DNA from 3 places in the Exiguobacterium sp. s6 genome. Region 1 is predicted to be linked to each of the others. Evidence: riboswitches for the same ligand, from Rfam matches in the RefSeq annotation. Region 1 holds a riboswitch; each other region holds the start of a gene.
What was found. A riboswitch is a leader RNA that binds a small molecule or an ion and turns the genes downstream of it on or off. The one in region 1 is predicted to bind S-adenosylmethionine.

Region 1 (3,101 bases):
CCCTAAAATCACCGTCGTGACCGGGATGCTCCTCGGCGCCCTCGTCGGCGGTCTGCTCGCCTTACTTAGCACGTCGAACCGTGAGAACACGAAACAATCGTTCTCGAGCGCGAAATCGTCGGTCGGCGGTCTCGTCGATACGGTCAAACAAGACCCAGCCGGAAAGGCCTCACAAGTCATTGACCAAGTGAAATCGGCTTCTGGAATCATCCAAGAAGTTGCCACTGACGTTCAAAACGTATACGAGAAAGTCGCTGGTGAAGTCGACACGGTCAAAGAAGACGTGAACAAAGTCGTCGGCACGGCGCAAGAAGCGAAGTCAGATCTTCAATCGATCGGCGAGAAAGTCGTCGATGCGAAAGATACGGCGCTCGGGCAAGAAACTTCATCCGACACGTCATCAAGCAATAACGAATCATCGAATGACAACAAAACACAAGCCTAACAAAAAAACGACCTTTCGCTGAGAAAGGTCGTTTTTACTGTCTTATGCGAAGCGTTTCGCGCCTTCTTCAAGCACTGCCGCTTTATCCGTTTGCTCCCATGGGAGTTCAACGTCTGTACGACCGAAGTGGCCGTAAGCTGCTGTCTGCTTGTAGATTGGACGGCGAAGGTCGAGCATCTTGATGATGCCGGCCGGACGGAGGTCGAAGTTCTCGCGAACGAGTTCGACGAGCTCAGTCTCGCTCAATTTGCCTGTGCCGAACGTGTCGACTGCGATCGATACCGGGTGGGCAACGCCGATCGCGTAAGCAAGTTGAACTTCTGCTTTGTCAGCAAGTCCCGCTGCAACGAGGTTTTTCGCTACGTAACGAGCCGCGTACGCCGCTGAACGGTCAACTTTGGTTGGATCTTTACCTGAGAACGCGCCGCCGCCGTGGCGAGCGTAACCACCGTACGTATCGACGATGATTTTACGTCCTGTAAGGCCTGCATCCCCTTGTGGTCCACCGATGACGAAACGGCCAGTCGGGTTGATGAAGTATTTTGTATCCGCGTCGATAAGTTCAGACGGGATGACCGCGTCGATGACGTGCTCTTTCAAATCAGCTTGGATTTGTTCGAGTGTGATGTCTTCGGCATGTTGCGTCGAGATGACGATTGTGTCGATGCGAACTGGGTTGTTCGCTTCGTCGTATTCGACCGTCACTTGTGTCTTACCATCAGGACGAAGGTAAGCGAGCGTGCCGTTCTTACGAACTTCTGCCAAACGACGTGACAATTTGTGTGCGAGTGAAATCGGGAGCGGCATGAGTTCTGGTGTCTCTTTTGTTGCGTAACCGAACATGAGACCTTGGTCACCAGCGCCGATCGCATCGATTTCTTCTTCAGTCATTTGTCCTTCACGAGCTTCAAGCGCTTGGTCGACGCCTTGGGCGATGTCTACCGATTGCTCATCAATCGATGTGAGGACAGCACAAGTCTCTGCATCAAAACCATATTTTGCACGTGTGTAGCCGATCTCACGAACTGTTTCACGAACCACTTTCGGGATATCCACGTAAGTTGATGTTGTGATCTCACCTGCTACGAGCACAAGACCTGTCGTGACAGATGTCTCAGCCGCAACGCGGGCGTTTGGATCTTCAGCTAAAATCGCATCCAAAATCGCATCTGAGATTTGGTCACAAATTTTATCCGGATGTCCTTCCGTGACGGACTCCGAAGTGAAAAGTCGACGGTTCAAGTTTGCCATTTCGAAAAACCTCCTATAATAAGGGTGATGTGTGGACGGTACTCGTTCCCCTTACGCGTTGCTTTGGGACGGTAATGAAAAAAACCTTTCGCCATGTTCAATGGGAAAGGTTGAATCGTTCTTCCTTACCCTCTTATCGTTCGAAGCTTGCGCTTCGCTTCAGGATAGCACCTTTTCCGAATAACAATGACAAATCGGACGGTTGCTGGGCTTCGTAGGGCCTTGTTCCCTCCACCGCTCAGAATAAGAGTATCCGTTACGAAGACCATCATATAAATGACACCCCGTTCTGTCAAGCGTATCGACTGAATTCGTAAAACTTTTCACGAACTCGCAATAGTTATGTTTGTGAAATATCAAACATTTTTTTGTCGGTTTTCGATTTTGTACTATGACCTGGTACAGAATATGTTAGAATGACAGTGTAAGAAAGCGCTTACTTTAAAGGGTAAAAAAGGCTTGTTTTTGATTAGTATGTCACATATAATAAAAACGTCATACTAATTAAACGCGGAAGTATGCGGATTTCATCCACATCTATTTAGGGGAAAGGTGGGATTCAGGATGGCGACAACGCTCCTGAAAATCGAAGAATTAATTAAAGGTGCCGACATGATGCGGAACTTAACGGTTCCAGAATTGGTGGAAGAAGCCATTCGCAACGGGGAAGGCGTACTGACGAAAGACGGGGCTTTATCGGTCAGTACAGGTAAATTCACAGGACGGTCACCGAAAGACAAATTCGTCGTGCAAGATGAAGTCAGCAATCATTTAGTAGACTGGGGTCCGGTCAACCAACCGATCGCAGAAGAGAAGTTCACGGCACTGCTCGATAAAGTGCTCACGCATCTCGAGACGAAAGACAAGCTCTATTATCTCGAGGCGTCTGCCGGGGCTGACGAGCATTATACGCTTCCAGTGCGGGCCATCACAGAATACGCGTGGCACAACTTGTTCGCGAAACAGTTGTTCTTGCGCGAATGGCCGACACAAGGTGCCTTTGATCCGTTCACGGTCATCTATGCACCGAGCTATAAGGCCGATCCGGAAGTCGACGGGACGAACTCCGAAACGTTCATTCTCGTCTCATTCGCCAAACGGACCATTCTGATCGGGGGAACAGAATACGGCGGCGAAATTAAAAAATCGATTTTCTCAGTCATGAACTTCCTGTTACCAGAACAGCACGTCTTGTCGATGCATTGCTCGGCGAACGTATCGGACGCCGGCGAGACGGCTCTCTTCTTCGGGCTATCGGGTACCGGAAAGACGACGCTATCGGCCGACACAGAACGTCATTTAATCGGGGACGACGAGCATGGTTGGTCTCCTGATGGCGTCTTCAACATTGAAGGCGGTTGCTACGCGAAGACGATCAACTTGTCGCGTGAGAACGAACCTCAAA
Region 2 (3,101 bases), on a different contig from region 1:
ATGGCGGCGGGGTTCGGGAAACTGCTTGTCGTCTTGATTTTTTCGGTCATTGGTGACCAGTGGGAAGAGTTTATTCAAAGTCCGTTCCGCTTATCGATGCTTGGACTGTTATTGTTTGTCCTTTGGGCGATCAGCCGTGGCCTCGAGGAATTGCTCAAGCGGCGCGCCTTCAAAAAACGCAACGAACAACTTCAACGTGAACGTGAAACGAAACGTCAAACGACCCTTCGAAGCTAGTGCTTCAAAGGGTCGTTTTGGTTAGGCGCGCTTTTTGAAACGCGGGAAGTTAAAGACGATGGCCAGCCCTCCGCAAATGAAGAGCAGGAATGGATAGAACATATACGGGACGAGCGCTGGTGACGCCGTATTCGTCAATTCGGCGGCGATGAGCAACTGTGCCCCGTAAGGCAACAGGCCTTGGACGCCACACGAGAAGATGTCGAGCACACTCGCTGATTTCTTTCGCTCGATGTCATACGTATCGGCGATATTGGCGGCGAGCGGACCGGCCACGAGAATCGAAATCGTGTTGTTCGCCGTCGCGACGTTGGTCGCACTGACGAGCCCGGCGATGCTCCATTCGGCACCGGCACGTTTTTGAATCCGCGACGTGAGCGCGTCACGCAAGTAAGTGAGCCCGCCGTTATGCGAGATGAGTCCGACGAGTCCGCCCATGAGGAGCGTCAAGAGCGAAATCTCGGCCATACCCATCATCCCGTCTGCCATAGCCGTGACGTATGAAGTGACAGCCAAACTCCCATCGATCAAACCGATGATGCCGGTCAAGGCGATCCCGCCAAGCAAGACGAGAATGACGTTCAACCCGGTCAAGGCGAGAGCGATGACGGCGAGGTATGGAATGAGTTTATACCATTCGAACGCGGCTGCATCGACAGTCGATTCTCCACTCGATAACACCGATAAGAGGACGATTGTGATGATGGCGGCCGGGAGGACAATCCAAAAGTTGGTTCGGAATTTGTCACGCATATTGGTACGCTGGGTCCGGACGGCAGCGATTGTCGTGTCCGAGATGAACGACAAGTTGTCCCCGAACATGGCACCACCGACGACGGCAGCCGCTGCGATGGCGATATTGACGCCACTTTCTTCGTGGATACCGAGCGCGATCGGGGCGAGGGCGGCAATCGTTCCCGTCGACGTTCCCATCGCCATCGAGATGAAAGCCGCGATGACGAATAAACCGCTCAGTAGAAGCGAGGACGGTAAAAATGTCAGCGCCGCATTGACGGTCGCGTCGATTGCGCCGATTGCTTCGGCGACACTCGAGAACGCTCCGGCGAGCAAGAAGATGAAGACCATGATTAAAATGCCGGGGTTCCCCGCGCCTTGGGCGACACGCTCGACCGTCTGAGTGACGCTGCCTTTCGTCATCATCGCCGCGACGATGACCGCGATCAACGCCGCGATCAGGACCGGGAATTTATAAAAGTCGTTATAGTAGATGCCTGCCCCGATAAAGAAGACGAGGAAGACGAGCAAAGGCAATAGTGCCCATTTGTTAGCTGTCGGTTGTTCCAATCGATTCACCTCATTCATAAAATAAAAAGAGAGCCTTCTGAAAAAAGGCTCTCTACAAGAAAACACTTTTTTCATCTTTCGAGCAGACTGCTCGCTGGATTTGGCACAGGTTACCCGCTGCCGAGACGTCACTGGGCCAGTCCCTCAGTCTCTCTCGATAAAAAAGTTGTGATATTTAGTTATAAGACACGTTCCCTAACGTACCTGTTTCAAATCCGCTTGTCAATAGCAAACCCCCACGCGGTGAACGTGGGGGTGAGTCAGGTCGTTAAGAAATTGTAATGGGCGACGCGGTTGCGTCCGGCGTACTTCCCGCCGACGTAGAGGGCCCGGTCAGCGTTACGGATCGTATCGTCGAGGCGTTTGTCACCGAATGCCTGAATCGTGTCGACACCGATCGAAGCGGTGACGGGGATATCGATCCCGTCGACGTGGAACGGTTTGTTCTCGATTTGTTGCCGGATCCGTTCGGCAATCTCGATTGCCTGTTCGACATCGCAACGGTTCAATAGCAAGATGAACTCTTCACCGCCGTAACGGGCGGCAAAATCTTCGGTGCGGAGTGCCTGGCGAATCCGCCGTCCAAACTCTTGGAGCACACTGTCCCCGACTTGATGTCCGTGCACATCGTTGATTTTTTTGAAAAAGTCGATGTCGAGCATCGCGACCGAAATCGGATACATCGAACCGTCCGAGATTTGTTGAATCCCGTATTCGTAAAACGCGCGTGCATTCGCGAGCAGCGTCAAGCTGTCGGTCCGACTTTCTGTGTAAAGACGGTCGCGCTCATGGCAACGACTGATCGTCCGGTTGAACGACTTGAGAAGTTTGACGATTTCACGTTGGATGGTCGAGGGATACCCATAGACGTGTTCACCCGTCATGACGAGCCACGTGCGAATCCCTTCGATCTCCTCGGACCGAACCGAGATGAAACTATGATAGTCGTCGTCAAATTCGTTCGACAGTGGTGCGTCCCATTCGAAGCGCATCTCATATTCGACCGAGGCTTCGTTCGGATAAGCGTGATCGAGCAAATCGAACACGATGTGACGGTCAATCGGCTGACGCGTCTTCAAATCAAAGTACAGGGTACGGTCGAACAGTTTAAACTCGACGAACCCTTCGTCATAGTGATTGAGCCGCTCACATTGACTGAGAAACACTTCGATGGCTTGCGCCTCGCTCTGCGATAACGACACGGCTTCTTTTGCCTCATCATACTGTTCAATCAACGATTTAAAGGCGTCTTGCCGGCCTTTTTGGATGATGAGCCGCTTGATGAAGAACGTCAACGCGGCAGCGATGCTGCTGACGACGAGTAAATTCGTCTCCCGGAACAACGAGGCCGCCAAAATGAAGACGAGACTGACGATATACGTATAAAACGCGATGCTCAGAAAATCGCGGACCGGGATGTCGACGCGGAACCACCAACCGACTTGATACTTTTGCACGACCGTGTTCAAGATGATGGCCAGAATCAAACCGGCGAGCGGCAGGAACGAGTCTTGAGAATAGAAGCCGAGACCGGTCACACCACCAAGTGCCAAGTAAAC
Region 3 (3,101 bases), 420 kb from region 1:
TGAATCGTCCCCGTCCAAATCAAGTCACCCCAATTTTCCCAAAACTGAAGCATGGTTCGTCACCTCCTTCACTTTCACACCGCTCGCCTCTAAGAAGCGGACGGCTTGGTCGGTCTGTCCCTCATCGCCGTCCAAATGGACGAGTAGATTACCGACGAGACCGCCTTTTAGCTTTTTGATGCCGCCCCCGATGATGTTCGGCAGCAAGCCGAACCGTTTCGTCAACTGGGCGAGCACAGCCTGTTCACTCTGATGACCGATGAACGACAAGTTGACGAGCATCCCGTGCGTGCTCAACTCATCGACGACCTCTTTCGGGACATCGAGGTTCGTCTTCAAGAACTTGCGTGTCGTCGCATGCTGCGGGTCCGAGAACACGTCGAGCACGTCCCCTTCCTCGATGATCCGGCCGGCCTCGATGACCGCGACCCGGTCACAGATGCGCTCGATGACTTCCATCTCGTGCGTGATCAAAAAGATCGTCAGTCCGAGCTCGCGGTTGATGTCGAGCAAGAGGTCGAGAATCGACTCGGTCGTCTCCGGGTCGAGCGCGCTCGTCGCCTCGTCGCTGAGCAGGATATCCGGCTCGTGCGCGAGGGCCCGGGCGATGGCGACACGTTGCTTCTGTCCGCCCGAGAGTTGCTCGGGATAATGTTTTCGATGGTCCGTCAAGCCGACGATGTCGAGGTATTTGTCGACGCGAGCGCGGATCGTTGCCTTGTCGAGACCCTCAAGCCGGAGCGGGATGGCGACGTTATCTTCGACGGTCGCCGTCTTGAGCAGGTTGTAGTGTTGGAAGATCATTCCGATTCGATGGCGGAGTTTTGAGAGCCCACGTTTGTCGAGCTTCGTGATGTCCTGTCCTTCGATCTCGACCTGGCCCGAGGTCGGGCGTTCGAGCAGGTTGATCATGCGGATGAGCGTGCTCTTGCCGGCCCCGCTTCGACCGATGATGCCGAAGATCTCGCCTTTCTCGATCGTGAGCGAGACGTCGTCGAGTGCGGTGACAGCACCTTTGTTCACCGTGAACGTCTTCGTGATTCCTTTAAGTGCGATCATAGGCCCTCCTTAAAACGCCGGGACGATTGAGCCGTTGAACGTCTCTTCGATGAACGTCCGGACCTCGTCCGAGTGATAGTACGACTTGAGCGTCGCGACGACTTCGTCATCCTTGTTATCGGTGCGGACGACGACGTAGTTCGGATACGGGTTGTCGACCGTGTCTTCGTGGAACAAGGCGTCCTCATTGATCGACAGGCCGGCACCCATCGCGAAGTTCGTGTTGATGGCCGCGAGTGCGACTTCCGGGAGCTGGGTCGGGAGCTGAGACGCCTCGAGCTCGATGAATTCGAGGTTGAGCGGGTTTTCAGCGATGTCGCGTTTCGTCGCCTTGTCCGTCAAGCCTTCCTTCAGCGTGATGAGGCCCGCTGTCTCATAGAGACGGAGTGCGCGCAGCTCGTTCGCCGGGTCGTTCGGGACGGCGACCTTGTCGCCTTCTTTCAAGTCCTCAATGTCGGTCAACTTTTCCGAGTAAAGACCCATTGGGAACGCGACGGTCTTGAACACATCGTCGATCTTATAGCCTTTGTCGGACTTTTGCAGTTCAAGGAATGAGAGCGTCTGATAACTGTTCACGTCGAGACTGCCCTCGGCGAGCGCCGTGTTCGGGGTGTTATAGTCGTTGAACACTTTGATGTCGAGCTCGAGGCCGTCCTCGGCCGCGAGTTCTTTCACTTTTTCGGCGATTTGTTGGTGTGGACCGCCCGTGACGCCGATCGTGAGCGACTCCGTGCTGAGCGATTCGCTCGCGTCCGATTGACCGCACGCCGAGAGTGCGATGGCGGCGAGTAGTGAAGTTCCTGCGAGTGCTGTTTTCTGTTTGATGTTCATCTGTTTTTCCTCCTCCAAAATGAAAGCCCGCTACTCATGAAGAGTGGCGGGCACGACAAGACAAAGTCGGACACGCTCATCTCCCAGACGTTCCGTCTGTTGGAATTAGCACCATGATCATAATGATCTGGTTGCCGGGTTTCATAGGGCCAGTCCCTCCACCACTCTTGATAAGCAATCGGTCTATTTAATTGTTATCATCTTACTTTCAATTCTTTTATTTGTAAATAGAAAATTGCAAATTTTCAAATATTATTTTCAGAAAGTCTTTATCGAGCGGCTTTGGCAACTGTTGCAGCTCGGTCTCCGTCATGACGGAGTCGACCAATACCGGGATGTCGCTCGACCCGACCCCGAGCGTCTCGAGCGTCGTCGGGGCACCGAACTCGCTTAGCCAAGCCTCCAAATACGGGGTATCGGCCGAGCGCCGCAACCGCTCTTGGACGATCAGGCCGAAGCCGACCTTGTCCCCGTGTAAGAAACGGTGCGTCGACTCGAAGCGACTGAGAGCGTTATGGACCGCATGGCCCACGGCGACCCGTGTCCCGGCGTCACCAAATCCTCCGACGGCACCTCCGATGGCGAGCACGTGATCGACAGCGAAGCGGACGTCGTCACTATACGACTCAAAAGCGTGCTCGCTCAAATCAAGTTCGACGAGACGCCCGCACTGCTGGGCCAAGACGAGCCCGGTGTTGACGCCCGCGTCGACCGAGCTGTCACCGCTCAAGTAACGGGCCTCGTAAAACTTCGCGACCGTGTCGATGACACCGGCTCGGAAGTATTCATATGGAGAGCGCGAGATGACCCGCGAGTCAACGATGACCCGTTCGATGACGACGCGGAACATGTCGTAGCGGTCGTAGCTCCCGTCCTCCCGATAGACGACGCTGAGAGGCGTGAACGCCGCACAGTTCGAGGCGAGTGTCGGGACGATGATGAGCGGCACGTTCTGTTGATAGGCGACGAGTTTGGCCGTGTCGACGAGCTTCCCGCCCCCGATGGCGATGAGGACATCGACGTCTTCAAAAATCAGCCGTTCGACTTCCTTGTCCGTACACTCCCCACGGAACGTCGTGGCCGGATAGTCCGTGATGGATGGATGAACGGCCCGCACGACTTCGTACCCGTTCTGACCGCGCAGGACGTGGGCACGTCGGCCGTCGACTAAGTCATCAAGACGGTCGAGCGCGTCATCGGCGTGGTCATAT

Region 2: another riboswitch for S-adenosylmethionine. It lies ahead of KNP75_RS12455 (Na+/H+ antiporter NhaC family protein); the one in region 1 lies ahead of metK (methionine adenosyltransferase).
Region 3: another riboswitch for S-adenosylmethionine. It lies ahead of KNP75_RS06485 (MetQ/NlpA family ABC transporter substrate-binding protein); the one in region 1 lies ahead of metK (methionine adenosyltransferase).

What each region holds. Positions count from the first base shown of each region.
Region 1 is NZ_JACSLN010000001.1:829,498-832,598, reverse strand. Features, by position in the region: gene KNP75_RS04310 (hypothetical protein) at 1-445, shown strand, start outside; gene metK (methionine adenosyltransferase) at 488-1,696, opposite strand; SAM riboswitch class I at 1,827-1,946, opposite strand; gene pckA (phosphoenolpyruvate carboxykinase (ATP)) at 2,261-3,101, shown strand, end outside.
Region 2 is NZ_JACSLN010000002.1:286,917-290,017, forward strand. Features, by position in the region: gene KNP75_RS12450 (TVP38/TMEM64 family protein) at 1-237, shown strand, start outside; gene KNP75_RS12455 (Na+/H+ antiporter NhaC family protein) at 259-1,560, opposite strand; SAM riboswitch class I at 1,611-1,706, opposite strand; gene KNP75_RS12460 (GGDEF domain-containing protein) at 1,803-3,101, opposite strand, start outside.
Region 3 is NZ_JACSLN010000001.1:1,253,614-1,256,714, reverse strand. Features, by position in the region: gene KNP75_RS06495 (methionine ABC transporter permease) at 1-53, opposite strand, end outside; gene KNP75_RS06490 (methionine ABC transporter ATP-binding protein) at 25-1,059, opposite strand; gene KNP75_RS06485 (MetQ/NlpA family ABC transporter substrate-binding protein) at 1,069-1,890, opposite strand; SAM riboswitch class I at 1,964-2,067, opposite strand; gene KNP75_RS06480 (iron-containing alcohol dehydrogenase family protein) at 2,108-3,101, opposite strand, start outside.